3 regions of the Pandoraea faecigallinarum genome follow, and region 3 is predicted to be linked to each of the others. Evidence: predicted binding sites of a transcription regulator. Region 3 holds the regulator's gene; each other region holds the start of a gene.
The links. Region 3 encodes LexA, which represses DNA repair genes until DNA is damaged. Its sites were predicted from a motif close to ACTGTATNNNNATACAGT; they were not measured.

Region 1 (4,460 bases), 440 kb from region 3:
CGTAACGCTCGGGCGTGCAATTGCGCAGCATCTGATAGAGCCACTTCAATTGCGTTAGCGTGCCGTCCGGGCGGATCGCGAGCGGAGCGTGCTTTTGGAAAAGCCACTTGAGGGCCTTCGTCGGAATTCCCGGCGCGGCCCAGGGCGACGCATAGCCCGGGGAAATCTGGCCGGCGTTGCCGAAGCTGGTTTCGAGCGCCGGGCCAGCCCGGCGATCGAGCACCGTGACGTCGTGCCCGGCCTTGGCCAGATAGTAGGCGCTGGTAACGCCGATGACGCCGCTGCCGAGAACGATGACCTTCATTGCGTTGACTCCTGTAAAACCATAGTTATGCAGTAATAATTCGCATGCTATTCTCGGAATGTCAGGTTTAGTTAATGTATATTGGCTGAATTCAGGAAAAAATCATGAGAGTGCAGCAGCAATCGGTTCGTACGCTGGATCGGCTCGACCGGCGCATCCTCGGGCTGCTTCAGCAAGATGGCCGGATATCCATGAAAGATCTGTCGGAGCAGGTCGGTTTATCGATCACGCCTTGCATCGAGCGGGTGAAGCGCATGGAGCGAGACGGGGTCATCATGGGCTACTTCGCCCGCGTGAATCCGGCCGCGCTTGGGGCGGCGCTGCTGGTGTTCGTCGAGATCACGCTCGATCACAAGTCGGGCAACATGTTCGACCAGTTCCGCCGGGAGGTTCTGCGAATTCCCGAGGTGATGGAGTGTCATCTGATTTCCGGCGACTTCGACTACCTCATCAAGGCGCGGATTCGCGAGATGTCCGAGTACCGCAAGTTGCTGGGAGACATTCTTCTGCAACTGCCGGGGGCCGTGCAGTCGAAGAGCTACGTGGTGATGGAGGAGATCAAGGAGACGCTCACCATCCACGTGGAAGAGTGAGTGCAGCGCGGTGCCTGCCGGTTTGCCTAAAAGAGGGGCATTTGCGGGTCGACCTTGCCGGTCGGATCCGACGCGGACGTGTGCGGTGTGTGTGTCGCGCGTCGTTGGGCGCGTACGCCGTCGCTAGCGCCGAAGCTGTCCGGCCGCACGGGATCGGGCACACGAAACTGATCGTTTCTTAATGGAGGCCGGGCCTGATTGAGGCCCAATTTGCGGGCGGCCAGATGAAACCGCTGTCGAATCAGTTCCGCGTGTAGCCCAGTACCTCGCATGCGCGTACCGAACTCGGCGCTGTTGTGTTTCCCATCCCGAACCTGTTCGATCAGGCTCATGACGTGGCGGGCCCGCATCGGGTAATTCGCTTCGAGCCAGTCGACGAACACGTCATGGACTTCCCGCGGCAATCGGAGCATCACGTAAGCGGCGTATGTCGCGCCGGCTTCGGCGGCCGTCGTCAATACCCGTTCGATATCGAAGTCGGTAAGTGCCGGCACGATCGGCGCCACGATGACACCGGTCGGAATGCCGGCGTCCGTCAGCTTGCGAATCGCTTCGATGCGCTTCGGCGGGGTGTTCGCGCGAGGTTCCATTTTGCGCGCGATCTCCGCGTCGAGCGTGCCTACCGATATGAATACTCTGGCGAGCCCACGTTTGGCCATACGCGACAGGATGTCGATGTCGCGGGTCACAAGCGCCGATTTGGTCGTGATGCCCACCGGGTGACCAAAGCGCTCGAGCACTTCGAGCACGCTTCGTGTAATACCGTATTCACGCTCGATCGGTTGGTAGGGGTCGGTGTTGGCGCCCAGCGCGAGCAAAGCTGGCTGGTACCCGCGTTTGCGTAGTTCGGCATCCAGACGCTCGGCGGCGTTGTGCTTTGCGTAGAGGCGCGTCTCGAAGTCCAGTCCTGGCGAGAGTCCCAGATAGGCGTGTGTCGGACGGGCATAACAGTATGTGCATCCGTGTTCGCATCCCCGATAGGGGTTGATCGAGCGATCGAACGGGATGTCGGCGGAGGTGTTCCGGGAGATGATGGTGCGCGCATTTTCCAGAGCGACCTGAGTCACGAATTTGACCTCGCATTCCTGGGCGATGTCCGATTCGTGGCGGCTCTCGTCGCTTTCGCGGCGGAATTCGGAGAAGCGGGATTCGAGATTGGCCGTAGCGCCTCGGCCCTTACGCGACGGGGGCGGCGCGAATGAGGATGCCATGGTTCGTCTCCTGGATGGCTGACCCTGTCACGCATGAGGAGCAGTCGCAGGGAATGAAGCTCATTATACTGTGTTTTTGTACAGTATTTGGGCGGAGGCGAAAGATGGCAAATGGACGCGCGGCGGTTGCCGCAACGAGATCGATGGGGGCGGCAACGTACTGGAAGGGATGGGCGTCGTGGCTATCGTTATGCGTCGCGTTCGGGCGTTGCTGGTGGAATGTAAGGGGCTACGGTGCGGGCGATGGCGTCGAGGGCTGCGTTGTCGGCGTTCGGGCGCTGGCGGGCAAGGTGAATGGCGCGAAGCGTCAACAACGAGTACAGGGTGGCGTGGTTGCCGCCCATCGCCGCAAGCGCTTCGGTATGGCGGGTGACGATGCCGGCGTCGCCGCGCGACACCGGCCCGGCAAGGGCGCCGGAGAGCCCGCGCTCGCGCGCCGCATTGAGCGTTCCCATGACGAGCGGCCACATGGCCTCACGGGCGTCGCTCTCAGGCAAGCCGACGGCTTTCCAGAGGTGAGTCGCCTCGTCCAGCAGGCAAAGCAGAAAGCTGGCCGCATAGTTCGCGCCAGCGTGATAACGCATGCGCTCGCCCGCCGGAATCGACAAGGGACGGCACCCTATGTCGCTTGCGAAACGTTGAAGGATTTCGTTCAACGGCGCTTCGGCCTCGATGGTGATCGCGCTGCCGGACAGGCGGGCGGCATCGTCGTCGAGTCCGGCGAAAAGAAAAAGCGGATGGAAACCGCCAATTTGCCCGCCGCTTCTTGTCGCAGGCGCGAGCAGCCCGACTTCGGACGCGCCGCTGCAATGCACCAGCGCCTGACCGGCTTGGGGGGCGAGGTGGGCGGCGCAGTCGGCAAGGGCGTCGTCGGAAACGGTGAGAAAGATCAGATCGGCGCGCGAAAAGATGGCGTGCATGTCACCGGGGCGTTCGAGGGGCAATACCGCGCATTCCGGCAACGTGCTCGCGATGTGCTGCGCGCTCTCGATGCGCCGGCTTGCGACGACCTCGACTCGATATCCCGCATCGCTCGCTGCCTTGGCCAACGCGCGAGCCACACGCCCGGCGCCAATGAAGCCGAGCGTCGGCCGAGCGGGAAGGGAATTGGCGGTGGGTATCACCATCGGCGATTACTGCGACAGGCGGTTCGGGGTGTCGTGAATTTCGAAATAAGTCTGGAACGCGACGGCAAGACCGACCATCATCAGCATGGCGCCCACAAACAACGACACACTGACGATGATCACGGCGATCCAGCCGGAGCGGGACTTGTTCGCAACGTGGGTATTGAACTGGGCGTTCCAGCGCTCGTCGGGGCGCAGTCCGTAGACGATCGCCGCGAGAAAGGCGGAAAACAGCGAGATGGCGCCCAGAATCGTCAATACCCAGCCCGCGAGGGAATGCAGTTCGCTCGTTACCAGAAGACCCCAGCCGGCCACGCCGCATGCCGAACCCACAATGTGGGCCCAGCCGAAGCGATCGCGCAGGCCATACAAATAGAAGCGATGCAGGCCGAGTGTGCCGAACAGCATGGCCAGGCCGGCGGTCAGGGTCTTGGATTTATAAGCGACTGCGTTCATTTGGAATCGTTATCGGGCAGGCGTTTCGCGAAGGACTTCGACAAGCGTCCAGCGCATGTTCGACGCGTCGGCGGGCGGATTGGCGACCGGTTCGCCGTGAATTTTCACGCGATATTCTACGCCGGGCTTCCACTCGAAGCCATCGATGTGGGCGTACCACAGTTCCCATTGCGATTTTCCGGTGTCATCGGCAGGGCGCACGCGCAAGCACTTGCGCGGAGCGACGCCCATGCAATCCGCCATCTGCGAGTCGATATCGAGAATGCGGTCCTCCGTCTTCGTTGCCCGGCTCGTGTCTGCCACCGTACGGTTGAGCAGCGTTTGCGAGGCATAAGTCAGCGTCTCGCCGTTCGGTGCACTCAGAATCAACTGCGTGTCGCGGCGCTCAAAGCGAGTCACGCTCGGAAGGGTTTTCAGATAGCGGGTCTCGAATGCCATGGAATCCGCGCATGCCATTCGCGTCGCGGCAGGGGCCTGGATGGTGACTTGCCCCTTGGCCGGACCGATCGTGTACTGGCCGAAAATTCGATTGCAGCCGCCGGTGCCGGAGAAGGCGCCCTTGTCGTTGAACGTCAGATTGATCACGCGGCCTTCGGGCATGCTCGGCGCATCGCTTGCGCCCTCCCATTTCACCAGTTGCCAAGTGCCGAGAATGTCGGCGGGTGCCGTCGCGGCAGCCGTGCTATCGGTCTCTGAGGGTGGTTTTGCACCACCTCCCGACGGCGCAGCGCACCCCGCAAGCATGGCGGCGGGAATTAGCAGGGTCGCC
Region 2 (4,460 bases), 1.7 Mb from region 3:
ATGCTGCTGATCGTGGGATCTCTTTTACGCTCTCGCGTGGCAGGTGTGCGTGAATGGTGCTTCGCCAACGTCGCCGTCCTGAGCGCCCTGCCGCTGTTCGCCCTGCGCGGCGTCGTCCCCGACTTCCTCTCGATTCCCGTTGCCAATCTCACGCTTGGCGGCGGCCTGACGCTCTACTATGCCGGCTGCGCACGTTTTCTCGGACGCCCGCCTCGCTGGCATCTGCTCGGCGCGTCGCTGGGCGTGCTCGCCGCGGCAATGCTTTTCTGGCATTACGGCATCGACAATCCGCAGCTGCGCGTCGTCATCGTTTCGGCTTATCACGCGACGTTACTGCTCGCCACCGCGCTGCTGATCCTTCGGCATATCCCGCCACGCCGTCACCCATATAACTATTGGCTGACCGCGGGCATGGCGGCCGCCTTCGCCGTGGGTCACATCGTGCGCGGCGTCGTATTCGGGTCGGCGCCCGCACCGGGCCCCGAAATCTTCGCGCCGACCCTGTTCAACACGGTCATGCTCACGATCGGCGCGATCGTCATGCCCGCAATGACGATGGGCTCGGTGCTCATGATTCACGACGCCATGCTCGCCACGGCCGAAGAAGCCGCCAATCGCGACTATCTCACGGGCGCGATCTCTCGCAAGCACTTCGACCTGCTGGCGCGTCAGGAGATGGCCCGGGCGGTGGCGCGTGGCTGGCCGTTGTCGATCGTCGTCATCGATCTCGATCACTTCAAGGCGATCAACGATACGCACGGCCATGCCGGCGGCGACACGGTGCTGCGCGAATTCGTGAAACTGGTGCGCGACAGTCTGCGCGAAGGGGATGTCTTCGGACGGCTGGGCGGCGAGGAGTTTGCCGTGCTGCTGCCCGGCACCGACACGCCGGGCGCCATCCGCATCGCCGAGCGGTTACGCACGCAGGCGAGCCGGCATCTCGTGGCAGGTCCGTTCGGGGTATGCCACTACACGCTGAGCGGCGGGGTCGCGACGTGGCTGGAGCATGAAAGCCTGGAGGCGCTCTGCATTCGCGCCGACCGCGCGCTGTATGCGGCGAAGATTTCCGGGCGCAACCTCGTGCTGTCCGACGTGCTGCCAAGCGATGAGACGGCGTCGGAGGCGGGTTGACGGTACTCCCGTCGTCAGGCGCTCGCGCCTTGCGCCGCATCCGGAAAGAACCGGCGGCGCATGCGCGCCACGTACGCCGTCAGATTCGGATGGTTCTCGATCTCGTCGCGTAACGGCTGCCGGAAGCTCGGCGTCATGGCCCCGGCGATGAAACCGAAGGCCGTCGCATCGGCGCCGCACGGGGTCTCTCCGAAGAAGTACGGCTTGTCGCCGAGCATCTGCGCGGCAGCCTGTGCGCCCCGCGCAAGCAGTTGACGCTGCTCCTCCGGCTGGTAACGTCCTGTGCCTTGTCCGTGCAGGGTGTTGCGGATCTTGCGACGGATCACCGCCTGCGCGACGGGACGCACCGGCCACGGAATCGACTTGAAGAACGAGGCCGGACCCCGGGCGAAATTCTCGTCGTCGCACCACCTCGCCTGCACCACGTGCCAGTAAAAGTGGTCCTCCAGCGCCTTCTCGAACATCCATGCGGCGCCGCGCTGTTCCGGCGTCAGTCCGGCGTCGAAGTCGAACCCGTATTTGCGCTCGATGTGCAGCCGGATCAGAGTCGAGTCGGCCACGATCTGTCCGTCGTCGTTGATATAGGGCAGCTTGCCCTTGGGGGCGCGACGAAAACCGCCGCGATCCGTGCGATACGGCAGCCCGGCAAACTTGAGCAGCATCTCCGCCTTGACGACGAACGGACTCGCGTCGGGCAGCCCGAATGCCGGGCCGAAGGTATACAGAGTCAACATCGGGTGTGCGCTCCTGTGCGGAAAGAATGGCGCAGAGTATTACACGCCGGGCCGCCCGCGCGGCCGCCCGCTCGACGTGCGCCGGCAACACCGGACGTGCCGCAGTGCGCCGAAACTGACGGCATCCCGCTCAGAATACGTGACTCGCGCACTGTGATTTTATACAGTATCATATCCCCCAATCGAGGAATATCTCATGGAAATCATCGACTGGGATCAACTGGCGCTGAGCGCCGCCGAACGCGACCTGACCGGTATCGTGCGCGAGATCGCCGCCCGCTACGCACGTGACGGGCGTGCGGTGTCACATCGTGCGCAAGCCACCGAAACAGGCGCCGCAGGCAATGCCCCTTCAATGACGCCGGACTGGCGCACGCTCGTGGCCATCGCGGACGAAGCGGAGGCGGACCTCGGACTTCACGCGCGGCATGAGCCGTGGGTGCTCGCGCGCCTGCTGCGCCTGCCCGGCGACGAAGCGCTGCGGCGCGGCGGCGAATTGCCCTCGCTCGACGCGGCGGTCGATCTGCAATGGCCCGACATGGCTGCGCCCGCGGTCTTTCGCGCCATCGTGGCTGCTTTTGCGCACGACGATCTGCCGGCGGACGATGCGGCATCGCCGCTGCCCGGCGGGACGATGCTGCCGTGCGCATCGGTTACGGCGGCTGCGGTCTGCGCGGTAGCGATCGGCACCGGCGTCCCCACGCGGATGGCCTGAGCCGTCAGACACCGCCCCCACATCCATTCCGCAAGACTGAGGAACCACCCGGAACGGGGTTCCGGGACGCCAACAGGAACGAGGTTCACGAAGTGCCCGAGAACGTGATCGAAGACGCTGCTCCGCATGCCTGGCAAGGCGCTCGCGAGGTCATCCCCGAGATGATCGATCCCGACGCGCTTGCCCGCTCCCTGCCCGCGCCGATGGTCTTCGTGGATCTGGAGACGACGGGCGGCAACGCGCTCGAGGACCGCATCACCGAGATCGGCGTGGTCGAGGTCGGCCCGCACGGCGTGGAGCAATGGAGCACGCTGCTCGATCCGGCCGAGCCGATTCCGCCGTTCATTCAGAAGCTCACCGGCATCACCAACGAGATGGTGAAAGGCCAGCCATCGTTTGGCGCGCTCGCGCAGGGCCTGGCCGAACGCCTGCAAGGCAAGTTGTTCGTCGCGCACAACGCCCGCTTCGATTACGGCTTTCTCAAGAACGAATTCCGCCGTGCCGGCATGGCTTTTCAGGCGGACGTGCTGTGTACCGTGCGGCTGTCGCGCCTGCTGTTTCCCTCGGCGGCACGCCATGGACTGGACGCACTGATCGCTCGCTTCGGCCTCACGCCCCAGGGGCGCCACCGTGCCCTCGCCGACGCCGATCTGCTCTGGCAGTTCTGGCAAAAGCTCCACACCCTCTATACCCCCGAACTCATCGGACAGGCGGTACAGCGGGTCACGAAGCGCTCAAGTCAACCGCCGCAATTGCCGGACGAAGCCATCGACGCGCTGCCCGACAGCCCTGGCGTGTATCTCTTCTACGGCGAAGGCGACACACTGCTGTATGTCGGAAAGAGTGTCGACGTGCGGGCGCGTGTGCGTTCCCATTTCTCCAGCGACCATCAGGCCGCCAAGGACTTGCGTATCTCACAGGAGATTCGCCGGGTGGAGGTGCGCCGCACGGTCGGCGAGTTGGGCGCGTTGCTGCTCGAATCCCGGCTGGTCAAGCAGTTGCAACCGGTGCACAACCGCATGCTGCGTCGCGCGGCGAGTTTATATAGCTGGCAGTTGTCGCAGGACAGCGATACCCCCAAACTCGTCAGCGCCAGGACGGTCGACTTCGCCGGCGCCGATTCGCTGTATGGCACGTTCACGTCTCGTAATGGCGCCGAGAATGCACTGCGCGCGCTGGCCGACGAGCATCGGCTGTGCTGCGCCCAGCTCGGGCTGGAAAAAGTCGCGAAAGGGCGTCCGTGTTTCGGCTATCAGGTCAAGCGCTGCGACGGCGTGTGCGTGGGCGAAGCGCCGCTCGCCGCCCACACATCGCGTACACGCGAAGCCCTCGCAATGCTGCAACTCGAAACATGGCCGTACGACGGCCCCATCGCCATCGAGGAACACAGCGACGATGGCGATGCCGTCGACTACCACGTAATCGATCGCTGGCAATATCTGGGCAGCGTGGCGTCTCGCGAAGCGCTCGACACGCTCGTCGATGGCATGCCCGCCGCCACCGGCTTCGATCCGGACATCTACCGTTTGCTGGGGCGGCGTCTCGCCGTGCCGGTGTCCAGCGGCGAGACGGCCGGCACCATCACAGAGCCGTCCCCCGCGCTGTCCGCTCGCCGCTCGCCGTCCCCGCTCACGATCCTGCGCCTCACGCGTGCGGCGTTCCGTCTGAGCCACGTCGAACCGCCAGTCGACACGCCCCCAAAGCCTCGCGGCGTTGCGCTGTTGCGTCGCCGTCACCCCCGCCCCGAAGATCCGAACCAGTTGCGACTGCCGTTCGACCCGCATTAGCCGTCCCTCGCGCGCCCCTGCCGTCTCGCTTCCTGCGTCTCACCTCGCGAGACGCCTTCGCACGTCGTGCATCGTGCCTAAATTTCTTTCCGC
Region 3 (4,460 bases):
CTTCACCGACGAGTACAAACTGAACTACGCCATTGCGTCGTACCCGAAACCTTACATCGCGCTGATGGACGGCGTGGTGATGGGCGGCGGCATGGGAATTTCGCAGGGGGCCGCGCTGCGCATCGTGACGGAAGCGACGCGTATGGCGATGCCTGAGACGGCGATCGGCTTGTTCCCCGATGTTGGCGGTGGGTTCTTCCTCGCCAATCTTGCTGGACACCTCGGCGAGTATCTCGGCACGACGGGTATTGTGTTCGGCGCAGTCGATGCGTGCGAAATCGGTCTGGCGGACGTGGTGCTCCCGCGCGCATCGCTGCCCGCGCTTTGCGAGCATCTCGCGGCGGGCGACTGGAGCGACAGTGAGGCAGTACTCGACGCCGCGCGCACCTTCTGTCGCGAAAGCCTGCCGCCTGCGGGACTCGCACCGGGCAAGCTGGCACCGTTGCGCAGCGTGATCGACGAGCATTTCGGTTTGGCCGATATGCCTGCCATCCTCAGGGCGTTGAAGGCCGAACCACGATGCGAGTATTCCGGATGGGCGCAGGAGACAGAGGATCTGCTGCGCACCAAGCGTTCGGCGCTCATGGTGTGCGTGTCGCTGGAGCAAGTGCGTCGTGCGCGCAAGTTGTCGCTGGCGGATGAGTTGCGCGAAGAATGGCTGATGATGCGCAGCGTCTTCAATCTCGATGGCCGCACGGGGGCGGAAGGTGTGGAGGGCATCCGCGCGATGGTGATCGACAAGGACCACCATCCGCGCTGGCAGCATTCGACGATCGAAGCCGTGACACCGGAAGATGTCGCGCGGTTTTTCGATGGCGAACGTCGTGGCGCGAACCATCCGCTGCGAGATCTGGGCGAATAAGTCGCATTGTTCGGTGCCGTAGTCTTAACGACGCACGAACCGTCATATTGCCGAATGCGCCCCATCGCCCGCCATGACACGGTGGGCGATGGCTTCGAATGCCTCGGATGCCGCGAACGAATCAAGTAGTCCGAGCGGTCGTTGTGTCGTTACGTTGCTACGCTGTCACACCGCCGCCTGACAGAACTGTTCACCAACGGCCTGATCGAGCTTGCGACAGATGTCCGCGAAGGTGCCGACCATCACGATATGCGACATATCGCGATAGATGCGCACGTCGTGACTGTCCTGCAATTCATGAACGTTGTCGCGACGCGCTTGCTGCTCGCGCACGTTACGCGACGCTTTGACAGTCTGACCGGCGGGACAGGCGCGACGCGTGGCCGATGCCATGGCAGCCGCGATGGTGCGCGGCAGGGCGGTCGTGCGAGTGCGCGCCGGCACGGTGTACGAGCGAGCGACGGCGGGCGCCGATGCGAACGGGCCGGACAGGGCCGACAGACCGTAGACCGCCGACAGGCGCGTTTGCGAAGAGGCACTCACGCGGGGTTGACCGAGGGACGTACGCAGCAAACCAAAGAGTCGAGCCATGATGCGATCCTTCTTCCAATGCGGGTCGGAGGGACGTGACCCACTGCGTTTCGCATCGCTCTCACGAATCGCGGGCGCAGCAGGGTACGGGCGCCGGACCCAGCCCGGCGCAGTCGGAAATGCAAATCTTCAGGGAGTGGGGCGGAGTGCGATGTTGCGCAGCGCCCTTCATTCGCGCCGAACGATCAACGATCGCTCATAGGTCCTTCATAGATCGTTGTTGCGGATCAGGCCGACCGCAATACCTTCCAGCGCAAAATCACCGCTGCCTTCGTCGACATTGATGTTCTCGAAGTCGGGGTTTTCGGCGATCAGCTCGACGCCACCCTTGACACGGTGAAACCGTTTAACCGTCACGTCGTCGCCGATACGGGCCACGACGATCTGGCCTTCACGTGCATCCGCCGCTTTCTGCACGGCGAGCAGATCGCCGTCGAGAATGCCGGCATCGCGCATCGACATCCCGCGCACCTTCAGCAGGTAATCGGGTTGGCGCGCGAACATGTTCGGGTCGCACTGGAAGTTACGTTCGATATGTTCCTGCGCCAGGATCGGACTACCGGCGGCGACGCGCCCCACGAGTGGCAACGACAATTGCATGAGACCCATGTGCGGCAGCGTGAACTGGTGAGAACCGCCCGCTTCGTCCAGGCGCTTGAGGCGGATGCCACGCGATTGACCGGCGGCCAGTTCGATCACCCCTTTGCGCGCCAGCGCACGCAAATGCTCCTCGGCAGCGTTGGCGGAAGAGAAGCCCAGTTCGGCGGCGATTTCCGCGCGCGTCGGCGGAAAGCCGGTGCGCTCGATCGCTTGCTGAACCAGTTCGTAGACCTGCTGTTGACGGGCGGTAAGTTTGATCATGGCATCACTGTATGGAAGCACAGGTGGCTGTATTTTTGTACAGTGTTTGCAAAAAGGCAAGCGAAACTTGATCGCCATGACAGGGCCGCCGTACGGGGCCGGCCTGCCCATCGCGCCGAATGAGGGAAAGCCCGGCGAAAGGCTCATTAAACTTCAAAGCATGTACGCGCCGGTCTGTTCACATGAATATGTACTAAGTACAGGTTAACTGGGTCATCGGGAACGACATGTCAACGCCAACCGATCTGAGATCACGCAAACGTCTGGCCACCCGGCAGGGGATTTCCAACGCGGCCACGCGGCTTTTCCACGAACACGGTTTCGATCATGTGACGGTGGACCAGATTGCGGCAGCGGCCGACGTCGGCCGGATGACCGTGTTCAACCATTTCCCGCGTAAGGAAGACATGTTCTTCGACCGCGACGAAGAGGGTCGAGAGATGCTGCGTGCGGCCATTCGGGAGCGGGCGCCGGGCGTTTCTCCGGTCGAGGCGTTGCGTTTGCTGGCGCATCGGCTTGTCGAACAAGGCAACCCGTTCGTCGATTTTTCGGCGCAAAGCCAGGAATTCGTGCGCACCATCGAGGGCAGCGAGACGCTCATGGCTCGCGCCCGGGCGATCCGGGACGAACTGGCCGATGGGGTGGCCCAGGCGCTTGCCGAAAGCGCGGGACGGCCGCCGGGCGACGTGCAGGCTCAACTGGCGGCCGCCATGCTCCTGGCGGCCTGGACCGTTGCGTTCCTTCATGCCCATCGGACTTTTCGCCAAACGCAGGACTCCGCCGCCGCGCGACAAGCCTTCCTGAGCCTCGTGGATCAGGGAGCGACGGGGCTGAACGCCGCGTTGGCAGGCTCCCCTTACGTCTGAGGGCCGGTGCGTATCAGCATAATTTCTCTAATCCTTATTCCGGCATAAACAAAAGCGAAAATATTATTTTTAATTATTTAGACGGGATCATAGACTGGCCTCCTACACACGAGAAGCAAACAAGGAGTGCAAGTCATGAACAAAGCAGCACGGGGATGGAAAGCTAAGAAGCTGGCAGTCGCGCTGGGCGGTCTGGCGCTGGCTGCCGGCATGACGATTCAGGCGCATGCGGCGAGTCTGTCGCTGCTCAACGTGTCGTACGACCCGACGCGCGAGCTGTACGCCGACTACAACAAGGCCTTCGAGGCGCACTACAAGCAGGTTTCCGGCGACACCGTCACGGTCAAGGCCTCGCATGGCGGCTCGGGCAAGCAGGCCCGCACCGTGCTCGACGGCGCGCCCGCGGATGTCGTCACGCTCGGCATTTCGGCCGACATCGATGAACTTGCCGCCGCCGGTCTCGTGAACAAGGACTGGCAGAAGCGTTTGCCCGACAACGCCACGCCGTACACGTCGACCATCGTGTTGCTGGTGCGCAAGGGCAACCCGAAGGGCATCAAGGACTGGAACGATCTCGCCAAGCCAGGCATCAGCGTCGTGACGCCGAACCCGAAAACGTCGGCCGGCGCCCGTTGGAACTACCTTGCCGCATGGCTCTACGCGCTCAAGCAGCCGGGCGGTAACGAGCAGAAAGCGCAGGACTTCGTCAAGGCGATCTACAAGAACGTCGGTGTGCTGGACTCGGGAGCGCGCGGCGCGACCACCACGTTCGTGGAGCGCGGCATCGGCGACGTGCTGATTGCATGGGAAAACGAAGCGCTGCTGTCGGTGAAGGACCTCGGGCCGGACAAGTTCGATATCGTTGTACCGTCGTCGTCGATCCTGACCGAGCCGCCGGTGGCCATCGTCGACAAGAACGTGGACAAGCATGGCACCCGCAAGGCCGCCGAAGCCTACCTGCAATGGCTGTACTCGCCGCAGGGGCAGGAAATCGCCGCGAAGCACTTCTATCGTCCGCGTTCGCCGGAAATTGCCAGAAAGTACGAGGCGCAGTATCCGAAGCTCAAGCTCTATACGGTGGATGCCGATCTGGGCGGCTGGACGAAGACGCAGGCCAGGCACTTCGCCGACGGCGGCATCTTCGATCAGATCTACACCAAGAAGTAAGCGGGCAGGGACCATCGCATGAGTACCGCACTGTTTCCCCTGTGGCGCAAGCCAAGTGCCTTGCCGGGCTTCGGCCTGACGATGGGCTACACCGTCGCGTACCTGAGCCTTGT

Region 1: AB870_RS07605 (PA0069 family radical SAM protein) is a predicted target of LexA. The motif match lies at 2,176-2,193, and genes of this name have one in related genera.
Region 2: AB870_RS16835 (DUF2471 family protein) is a predicted target of LexA. The motif match lies at 2,016-2,033, and genes of this name have one in related genera.

What each region holds. Positions count from the first base shown of each region.
Region 1 is NZ_CP011807.3:1,696,057-1,700,516, forward strand. It holds gene AB870_RS07595 (D-amino acid dehydrogenase) at 1-304, opposite strand, end outside; gene AB870_RS07600 (Lrp/AsnC ligand binding domain-containing protein) at 409-897, shown strand; gene AB870_RS07605 (PA0069 family radical SAM protein) at 924-2,108, opposite strand; gene AB870_RS07610 (Rossmann-like and DUF2520 domain-containing protein) at 2,297-3,235, opposite strand; gene AB870_RS07615 (TM2 domain-containing protein) at 3,242-3,691, opposite strand; gene AB870_RS07620 (META and DUF4377 domain-containing protein) at 3,701-4,460, opposite strand, start outside.
Region 2 is NZ_CP011807.3:3,844,342-3,848,801, forward strand. It holds gene AB870_RS16825 (GGDEF domain-containing protein) at 1-1,131, shown strand, start outside; gene AB870_RS16830 (glutathione S-transferase C-terminal domain-containing protein) at 1,146-1,865, opposite strand; gene AB870_RS16835 (DUF2471 family protein) at 2,062-2,580, shown strand; gene AB870_RS16840 (exonuclease domain-containing protein) at 2,673-4,367, shown strand.
Region 3 is NZ_CP011807.3:2,140,721-2,145,180, forward strand. It holds gene AB870_RS09615 (enoyl-CoA hydratase/isomerase family protein) at 1-862, shown strand, start outside; gene AB870_RS09620 (hypothetical protein) at 1,028-1,453, opposite strand; gene lexA (transcriptional repressor LexA) at 1,661-2,314, opposite strand; gene AB870_RS09630 (TetR/AcrR family transcriptional regulator) at 2,542-3,180, shown strand; gene AB870_RS09635 (sulfate ABC transporter substrate-binding protein) at 3,316-4,347, shown strand; gene cysT (sulfate ABC transporter permease subunit CysT) at 4,366-4,460, shown strand, end outside.